Regions from separate parts of the Cytobacillus gottheilii genome, predicted to be linked through region 1. Evidence: predicted binding sites of a transcription regulator. Region 1 holds the regulator's gene; the other holds the start of a gene.
The links. Region 1 encodes LexA, which represses DNA repair genes until DNA is damaged. Its sites were predicted from a motif close to CGAACATATGTTCG; they were not measured.
Positions count from the first base shown of each region.

Region 2: a site for LexA is predicted at 1,494-1,507, ahead of parE (DNA topoisomerase IV subunit B). Genes of this name have one in related genera too.

Region 1 is NZ_CP071709.1:2,073,883-2,078,319, reverse strand. It holds gene tkt (transketolase) at 1-178, opposite strand, end outside; gene J1899_RS10265 (DUF896 domain-containing protein) at 746-979, opposite strand; gene J1899_RS10260 (YneB family resolvase-like protein) at 1,179-1,832, opposite strand; gene yneA (cell division suppressor protein YneA) at 1,864-2,184, opposite strand; gene lexA (transcriptional repressor LexA) at 2,343-2,960, shown strand; gene J1899_RS10245 (DUF4257 domain-containing protein) at 3,286-3,573, shown strand; gene J1899_RS10240 (asparagine synthase) at 3,605-3,778, opposite strand; gene splB (spore photoproduct lyase) at 3,858-4,437, opposite strand, start outside.
Region 2 is NZ_CP071709.1:2,346,625-2,351,061, forward strand. It holds gene J1899_RS11615 (glycosyl hydrolase family 18 protein) at 1-809, shown strand, start outside; gene J1899_RS11620 (CoA-binding protein) at 877-1,290, shown strand; gene parE (DNA topoisomerase IV subunit B) at 1,682-3,661, shown strand; gene parC (DNA topoisomerase IV subunit A) at 3,658-4,437, shown strand, end outside.

The sequences.
Region 1 (4,437 bases):
CACGATCAAACCATTTTGGATTTTTCGGATTATGATTCATAAATCGAGTCCATAATGTATAAGCCATTGGTGCAGCACCCATTGGCATACCAGGGTGTCCGGAATTAGCCTTCTCTATCGCATCAATGGATAATGTTCGAATAGAACTAATTGATAAAGCATCTGTTTGATTAAACATAAATTACATCCTTTCGAGAAAAATATCTTCTCTTTTAATATATAGACATTCGAGAGGTAAGACAACTGATAGAAACCAAAAACACATGATATTTCCTATTTTGTCACAATAAAACTTGCATTATGTAACAGGAAAGACAAATGTTCATCCATTCCTTTAATAAATGATAACGCCACCAATTTAATAGAAAGAAAAGAAGGAACACATGCCAATAATGGTGTATTCCTTGGTTTTCTTATAAATGAGGCTGGGACAAAACAAAATAAATCTTTCTAAAACACGAACTTTCAATATCTTGGTTTGGGTATTTAAACAAGTCCGTTCCACTGCGCTGCGGACCCTCGCTTTCCGTGGGGAGGAAGCTGAGCCTCCTCGGAGCAAGCTCCTGCGGGGTCTCACCTTTTCCTCTATTGCCCACAGGAGTCGAGTTCCTCCGCTCCATTTCACTCATGCTAATAAAATACATTTTATAATCGTAAAAAAACCGAATGATTAGAAAGATGACTTCCTAACCATTCGGTTCTATGGAAGTGTTAAATACTTATTCCCCAGTCTCATTTAAGCAATTTAATGCAGTTTGTTATTGTTCTTTTCCTGCTTTAGTTTCTCAGGTGTTACATCATTTCCTTCTGGATCTATGATTGTTACGCTCTTGAGTGTATTAAACATGGAAGAGCGGAATGTCTGCAAATATTCTTTGCGCAAAGCTGATTGCTCCTTTGCTTCTGCTTCCGTTAAACCAGTTGTTTTCGCCTTATTTGCTAGAACATTTATGCGGGCGAGTTTGTCCTTTGGCAGCATATGGACAGCTCCTTTACTATTTCTTTAGCATAAATGTCATTTTATTAGAAAATAGTTAAATTGACAAGGATGAAGTCTTACTCGTATAGAAAGAGGCTTCCGAGGTGAGAAAACGCGGATTAAAGGTTTTTTCCGATAAGTCCAGTACATACTGTGAAATTGTTTACTATTTCGCTGGACAATATGAAGATCTAAAGATTTATTGTTCATTATTAAGTTTATCTATATATTCCTGATAACGCCTATGTACAGTAGCTTTTGATATATTATATCCAAACCCTCTTAAGGTTGCTGCGATTTCAGAAAATGTTAACTCATTTTTACGTAAGCGGACAATTTCAGAGATTGGCACTTCAATACGTTCTCTTCCTGCGTTTTCTCCTTGATTAGCTAAGTTTTTTTGGGGCTTATAGCCTTTTTCGATCGCTCTTTGCATTCCGCGTTTAATTTTTACATTATGCAGCTTTCGCTGATATTCCTCAACCATTCCCACTATTTTCAATACCATTGAGTCTGATTCTGAAAGCTGTAGTTCCCCGTTATGCGAAACACTAAATAACTTAATGTTTTCTTTCAGAATACAATGAAGAATGGCTATTTTGGCATTTCCCCTGCCAAGCCTTGTTTCATCCTGAATTAAGACTGCCTGAATATTCTCTTCTTTGATTAGCGATAACAATTCAAGGATTCCTTCTCGCTCAAGGTCATATCCGCTTGCCTTTTCTTTTATAATTCTAGCTGGAAGAAATCCGTTCTTACTTGCAAGATGAAGCAATTCCTCTTCCTGCCTCTGCAAAGATGATTCCTGAGTATCTTTATTTGTACTGACACGGCAGTAAATAATTGCATTCATGTATTGCACCTTCTTCTATTAGTTCCTATTCCTATTCACGGCTGGCCAATTCTGTTATATATTGATCTTCATCAGCTTTTACCGGAATAGAAACGGTATCACCGGGATGAATTTTTCCATTTGTAATGCCATTATGAGTTTCCATCCATTGAACAAATTCAGCAGTAGAAAAATGATGCTCCTCTGCAAATTGTTCAGCAATTCCCCATAACGAGTCATTTTCATTAACAGTTACAATCATATATTGATCGTCTTCCTGATCTTCTAGTTGAAAAGAAAGAATAAGTGATCCTGCAATACTTAAAAATACAAGAATAATAGCATAGCAATAAGAATTCCACAATTTTTTCATAACCTTCACCTCATAAAGAATGTATGTTCGTATTCGTTGAGTTTATTATAATACGAACATTTGTTTTGGTCAACAGAAAATTCGAACTTATGTTTGTATGTGTTTTAAAAGAATGGTATAATCAGGACAAGATATTAATAAAGGGTGCGTGATCCAATTTGAAACTATCAAAAAGACAGCAGGATATTTTGGAATTTATTAAAGATGAGGTCCGACAGAAAGGGTATCCGCCTTCTGTGAGAGAAATCGGTGAAGCTGTTGGACTTGCTTCCAGTTCTACAGTGCATGGCCATTTAGCCAGACTTGAAAGCAAGGGATTAATTAGAAGGGATCCTACAAAGCCTAGGGCAATTGAAATATTGGATCTTGAGGAAACTCATATCCCGAAGGTAAATACCATTAACGTACCTATTGTCGGAAAAGTTACTGCCGGTCAGCCTATTACTGCAATCGAAAATGTTGAAGAGTACTTTCCCCTTCCAGAGCGTCTTGCACCTCCAGATGAACATGTTTTCATGCTGGAGATTATGGGTGATAGTATGATAGAAGCTGGCATTTTAGATGGTGACTATGTTGTAGTTAAACAGCAAAGCACAGCTAATAATGGTGATATTGTAGTCGCAATGACTGAAGATGACGAGGCTACTGTTAAACGTTTCTTCAAAGAAAAAGACTATTTCCGGCTTCAGCCCGAAAATTCAACTATGGAACCAATCATCCTTCGTCATGTTTCAATTTTAGGAAAAGTTACTGGTGTTTATCGTCAAATGCATTAATATGGCAAACAGAGCATGCAGAATACCTGCATGCTTTTTCTTTTATCTGCTAAAAGGTATATACAAATATAGTATCCAGCTATTTTTATCGTTGTTTCCGACCTGACAATCGCCTTTTTTCATTGCCACGATATAAAAAATCACCAAACCGAACTTTTGTTCTATGCGTGGGATTCAATATACATGCCGCATCACCTATATAGTTATCTGAAAATTCGTTATAATTAACCATGCTATTTTTGGAAAATTCCTATATACTGGTAATACAACATGATTCTAACTAAGGTCGCTTCAAAAAATCTCGGCTTTAGGAGTGTGAAGGGCTATGTTATTGAACATGTTACTTTCTTTCTGTATCGGTGCATTTGTCGGTGTAGCAGCACATATTCAAAAAAACGGCAAGCTGATCAAGCCGCGCAAAACAAAACGATTTATCTATCTGGGATTTTTTGAAGATGTTATTATGGGGTCATTAGCGGCTGTACTAGTGGTTTTATCTGCAAATCCTAAATCTGTCATAGCAGTTATTGTTACTGCCATGATCGCTGGATTAGGCGGAGAGGCTATCCTAAAAGGATTGGACTTATTAAAGCTGCGAGAGAAAAAAGAATAGGCGTGCAAGTCTTTTGCACGCCTCATCCTTTCTAACGTCGATGCTCTACAAGGTCAATAACACCTAAAACTACGTGTGCAAGTCCAAATCCAAATAATGTGTTAGCCATCATTTTGTTGCTGCCACGCTTTTGCTTAAGTGCATATCCAGTAGCTGTTACAGCCGTACCTAGTGCAGTTGGAATCATACCTTCACGAATGTTCATGTATTTCCCTCCACATCGATGTTAGTAGGCGTTATTTCTTTCACCCACAAATAGTATCGGCTTTCTTCACCTTAATCACTCATGTAAAATACTCCAATTTTGCATTAGGAAAGAATTTCTCCATATAAGCGTATAAGCTTTTTTGAATTTCCTCTTGTTCGTCTTTCTGATAAATATACTTGCCTATTCCGTATTTTCCCCATTTGTAGCGGCGTTTTTCCTCATCTAACTCCAGCTTTGTCATTGGGTAGTTTTTCTGAATGACCTTTTTTGCAGGCTTGGTAAACCGGTGCTGGATAAACTCAAATGTAATATCCTTTTTCGCATCCTCGGGTAATTCATCATGAAGGCGTTCAAACATATGATAATATCCGTCCTGCCATCCTTCGTGCAAATAAATTGGCGCAACGATAAACCCTAGAGGATACCCTGCTCTGGCTACCTTCCCCGCTGCTTCAATTCTCTTTGCCAGCGGTGATGTGCCAGGCTCAAAATTTTTAATAACATAATCGGCATTCACGCTAAAGCGAAACCGGGTTTTTCCGTTGTGCTCTGCATCCAGCAGATGATCAACATGATGAAACTTTGTAACAAAGCGAAGTTTTCCATGTTCTGACCTGCCGAAATGTTCAATAGCTCTTTTTAAACTATGTGTCAGA
Region 2 (4,437 bases), 270 kb from region 1:
TCTCTGAGTGGGCTCAAGAACAAGACTACCAAGTATGGGGATTATTTTCTAATGCCTTTGATCCTGAATTAACGCATCAGGCATTTACTTCTTTTGAAACAAGGCAAAAAATAATACGCCAGCTTCTGCATTATAGTCAAATTTATAAGCTGGATGGCATCAATATTGATATTGAAAATGTGAACCCAGAAGATGGCCCTCTTGTAACTCAATTTATGCGAGAAGCCACCCCCTATTTCCATGAAGCGGGATTAACGGTTTCAATGGATATTACCTTCATCGCAAGCGGAAATTGGTCTGCTTTTTACGAACGGGAAAAGCTCGCTGAAATTGTCGATTATTTAGTCGTGATGGCTTATGATGAGCACTGGGGAACGTCACCGGTAGCTGGCAGTGTTGCCTCTTTCCCATGGGTTGAAAGCAACTTAGAAAAGTTATTGGAAATCGTTCCAAACGAGCGGCTAATCCTTGGTGTCCCTTTATATGCCAGACTCTGGAAGGAAACAGAAGCAGAAGAGGTATCTTCTGAGGCGCTTTCTATGGCACAGGTGCAGGAGTGGTTGGCAGAGCATGATGTCACCCCGGAATATGATCCAAACAGCGGTCAAAACTATGCCGAATACTATGATAAATCACAGAAAGCTACCTTTAAGATTTGGCTGGAGGACTCGCTATCCTTACAAAAACGGGCAGATTTAGCAGTTAAACACAACCTTGCAGGCGTTGCCAGCTGGTCCCGCTACTTTGCAGATGAAACGGCTTGGAGTGCATTAGCTATTGAAAATGAGAACGCAGAAGAAAAACAGTAACAACTTGCATTCAATTGATAAATAAGGGTAAGGTTAAAGAAAAAGATTCATTTGGGAGGTCCTTACAATGACAATAGAAATTCCAAGCCGTGAAAAAATAGGTAAAATTTTAAAGAACGCAAAACGAATTGCTGTGGTAGGTCTAAGTGCTGATCCAGACCGTACATCCTACATGGTTTCAAAAGCGATGCAGGATGCTGGCTATGAAATTATCCCAGTTAACCCAAATGCAGATGAAGTACTTGGAGTTAAAGCAGTAGCGTCTTTAAAAGATATTGAAGGGCATGTCGATATTGTCGATATTTTCAGAAGGTCTGAATACCTGCCTGAAATTGCAAAGGAATTTGATCAAATAGATGCTGATGTATTTTGGGCACAGCTTGGCGTTGCCAATGAGGAAGCATATGATTTTCTAAAAGAAAAAGGCTATACAGTGATTATGGACAGATGCATCAAAGTAGAACACGCAATGACAAAATAATGTGATATGTTAGGACACATGAGACTATTTCGGTCTCATGTTTTCTTTTTTCTATACAGCTGAAAATCCTATTATATTGCCAATGCAGCCTATATGATCTTTTTGTTTTTTCTATGAATTATGCATAAGTCATTTGCCAAAACGAAATAAATAGATAAAATAAAGCATAGACGTTTCACGACAATATGGTAAAATACCGATAGCGAACGTTTGTTCTCAACCGTGAAAATTTAATCATTTTAAAGGAAAATGCTTTTCTAAAAACGAATACGATACGAATGCTCTAGTAAAAAAATAGAACAGAGCAGGTACAGAAAGAATCCACATTTTCAGAATGTATTCAACTGACTTGGGAGGATCTTTCTTTTGGAAGTATGAAAGGGGTATGATTGTGGCAACGAATCAAGGAAACTTTGATTATAATGATGATGCCATACAAGTGCTGGAGGGACTGGAGGCTGTCAGAAAACGGCCTGGTATGTATATCGGCAGTACAGATAACAGAGGGCTTCATCATTTAGTATATGAAATTGTCGATAACTCAGTAGACGAAGCACTTGCTGGCTTTGGAGATCATATAATTGTCAAGGTACATAAAGATAACTCCATAAGCGTTCAGGATAAAGGACGCGGGATGCCTACTGGAATGCATAAAATGGGAAAGCCTACACCAGAGATTATCTTAACCGTGCTTCATGCGGGCGGGAAGTTTGGTCAGGGCGGATACAAAACGAGCGGCGGACTGCACGGAGTTGGTGCTTCCGTTGTAAATGCTTTGTCAGAATGGCTTATCGTTAAAATTCGACGCGATGGTTTTGTCTATGAGCAGCGGTTTGAAAATGGCGGAAAACCCGTTACAACGCTTGAAAAGGTTGGTAAGACAAATCAAACCGGCACAATCATTCATTTTAAACCAGATCCTACGATCTTCTCTGCCACCACTTACAACTATGAAACATTATGTGAACGGTTAAGGGAATCAGCGTTTTTGTTAAGAGGAATGAAAATTGAGATCATCGATGAACGCAATGCTGTTCAGGAGCTTTTTCATTATGAAAACGGCATAGAAGCATTTGTTCAATATTTAAATGAAGAAAAAGATGTGCTCCATCCGGTTGTCAGCTTTGCAGGTCAAAACGGCGGCATTGAAGTCGACTTTGCTTTCCAGTTTAATGATGGATACTCAGAAAATGTATTATCTTTTGTCAACAATGTCCGCACAAAAGACGGCGGTACACATGAAGCCGGTGCTAAGACAGCTATGACAAGAGTCATTAATGAATATTCACGCAAAGTGAACCTGCTTAAAGAAAAAGATAAAAACCTGGACGGTGCTGATATACGTGAAGGCTTTACTGCCATTATCTCTGTAAGAGTACCAGAAGAGCTTTTGCAATTTGAAGGCCAGACAAAAGGCAAGCTAGGCACAAGTGAAGCCCGCTCTGCCGTTGACTCTGTTGTTTCAGAGCATTTATCTTATTTCCTGGAAGAAAACCCGGAAACAAGCTCCCTTCTGATTAAAAAGGCTATTAAAGCGTACCAGGCCAGGGAAGCTGCGCGTAAAGCGCGCGAAGATGCAAGAAGCGGCAAAAAACGCAAAAAAGGCGAAGCGGTGCTCTCCGGAAAATTAACACCGGCACAGTCGCGCAATCCGCAAAGAAATGAATTATATCTGGTTGAGGGTGATTCTGCCGGAGGATCTGCTAAACAAGGACGGGACCGCCGTTTCCAGGCAGTACTACCGCTGCGGGGTAAAGTTATTAATACCGAGAAAGCCAAACTCGCAGATATTTTTAAAAATGAAGAAATCAATACGATTATTCATGCAGTTGGGGCCGGAGTTGGCGCAGACTTTACGCTTGAAGATGTCAATTACGATAAAATTGTCATCATGACAGATGCCGATACAGATGGAGCACATATTCAAGTGCTGCTCTTAACCTTCTTTTATCGCTATATGAAGCCACTAATTGAAGCTGGCAAGGTATTTATTGCACTTCCACCTCTCTATAAGGTGAGCAAAGGATCAGGGAAAAAAGAGCAGATTGAATATTCATGGAGTGACGATGACCTTCAGGATGCAATCAAAAAGATCGGTAAAGGCTATATGATTCAGCGTTATAAAGGGCTAGGTGAAATGAATGCGGATCAGCTTTGGGAAACAACGATGGATCCTGAAACAAGAACATTGATACGGGTAAAAATTGATGATGCCGCACGTGCTGAACGCCGTGTTACTACCCTTATGGGCGATAAAGTAGAGCCGCGCAGAAAATGGATTGAATCCAATGTAGCGTTTGGTCTTGAAGAAGATGGAAGCATACTTGAAAATGAAAATATTTCTGTTGCAGAGGAGGGTGTTGAAGGTTGAATCCTGCAGAAAAGTTTCGTGACCTTCCGCTTGAGGATGTCCTCGGTGACAGATTTGGGCGTTATAGTAAATACATTATTCAGGAGCGTGCCCTTCCGGATGCACGCGACGGCTTAAAGCCGGTTCAGCGAAGAATCCTTTATGCTATGCATGTTGATGGCAATACGCATGATAAAGGTTTCCGGAAATCAGCCAAAACAGTCGGAAATGTAATCGGTAACTATCATCCGCATGGAGACTCTTCTGTTTACGAGGCAATGGTGCGCATGAGCCAGGACTGGAAGCTGCGCAATTTACTGATTGAAATGCATGGGAATAACGGAAGCATTGACGGCGACCCGCCTGCTGCTATGCGTTACACAGAAGCAAGATTGTCAGCCATTTCAGCTGAGTTAATTAGGGATATAGAAAAAAGAACCGTAGATTTCATTCCGAACTTTGATGATACATCTGAAGAACCAACTGTCTTACCGGCGATGTATCCCAATTTGCTGGTGAATGGTTCAACTGGTATTTCGGCAGGATATGCAACTGAAATACCACCTCATCATTTGCATGAGGTAATCGATGCTGCTATTCACCGCATGGATCACCCAGATTGTTCAGTCGATGACTTAATGGAATTTATCAAAGGACCAGATTTCCCGACCGGCGGAATCATTCAAGGTGTTGAAGGCATTCGCAAAGCGTATGAAACGGGTAAAGGGAAAATAATCATCCGCGGAAAAGCAGATATTGAAGATTTACGCGGAGGCAAAAAACAAATCGTCATTACA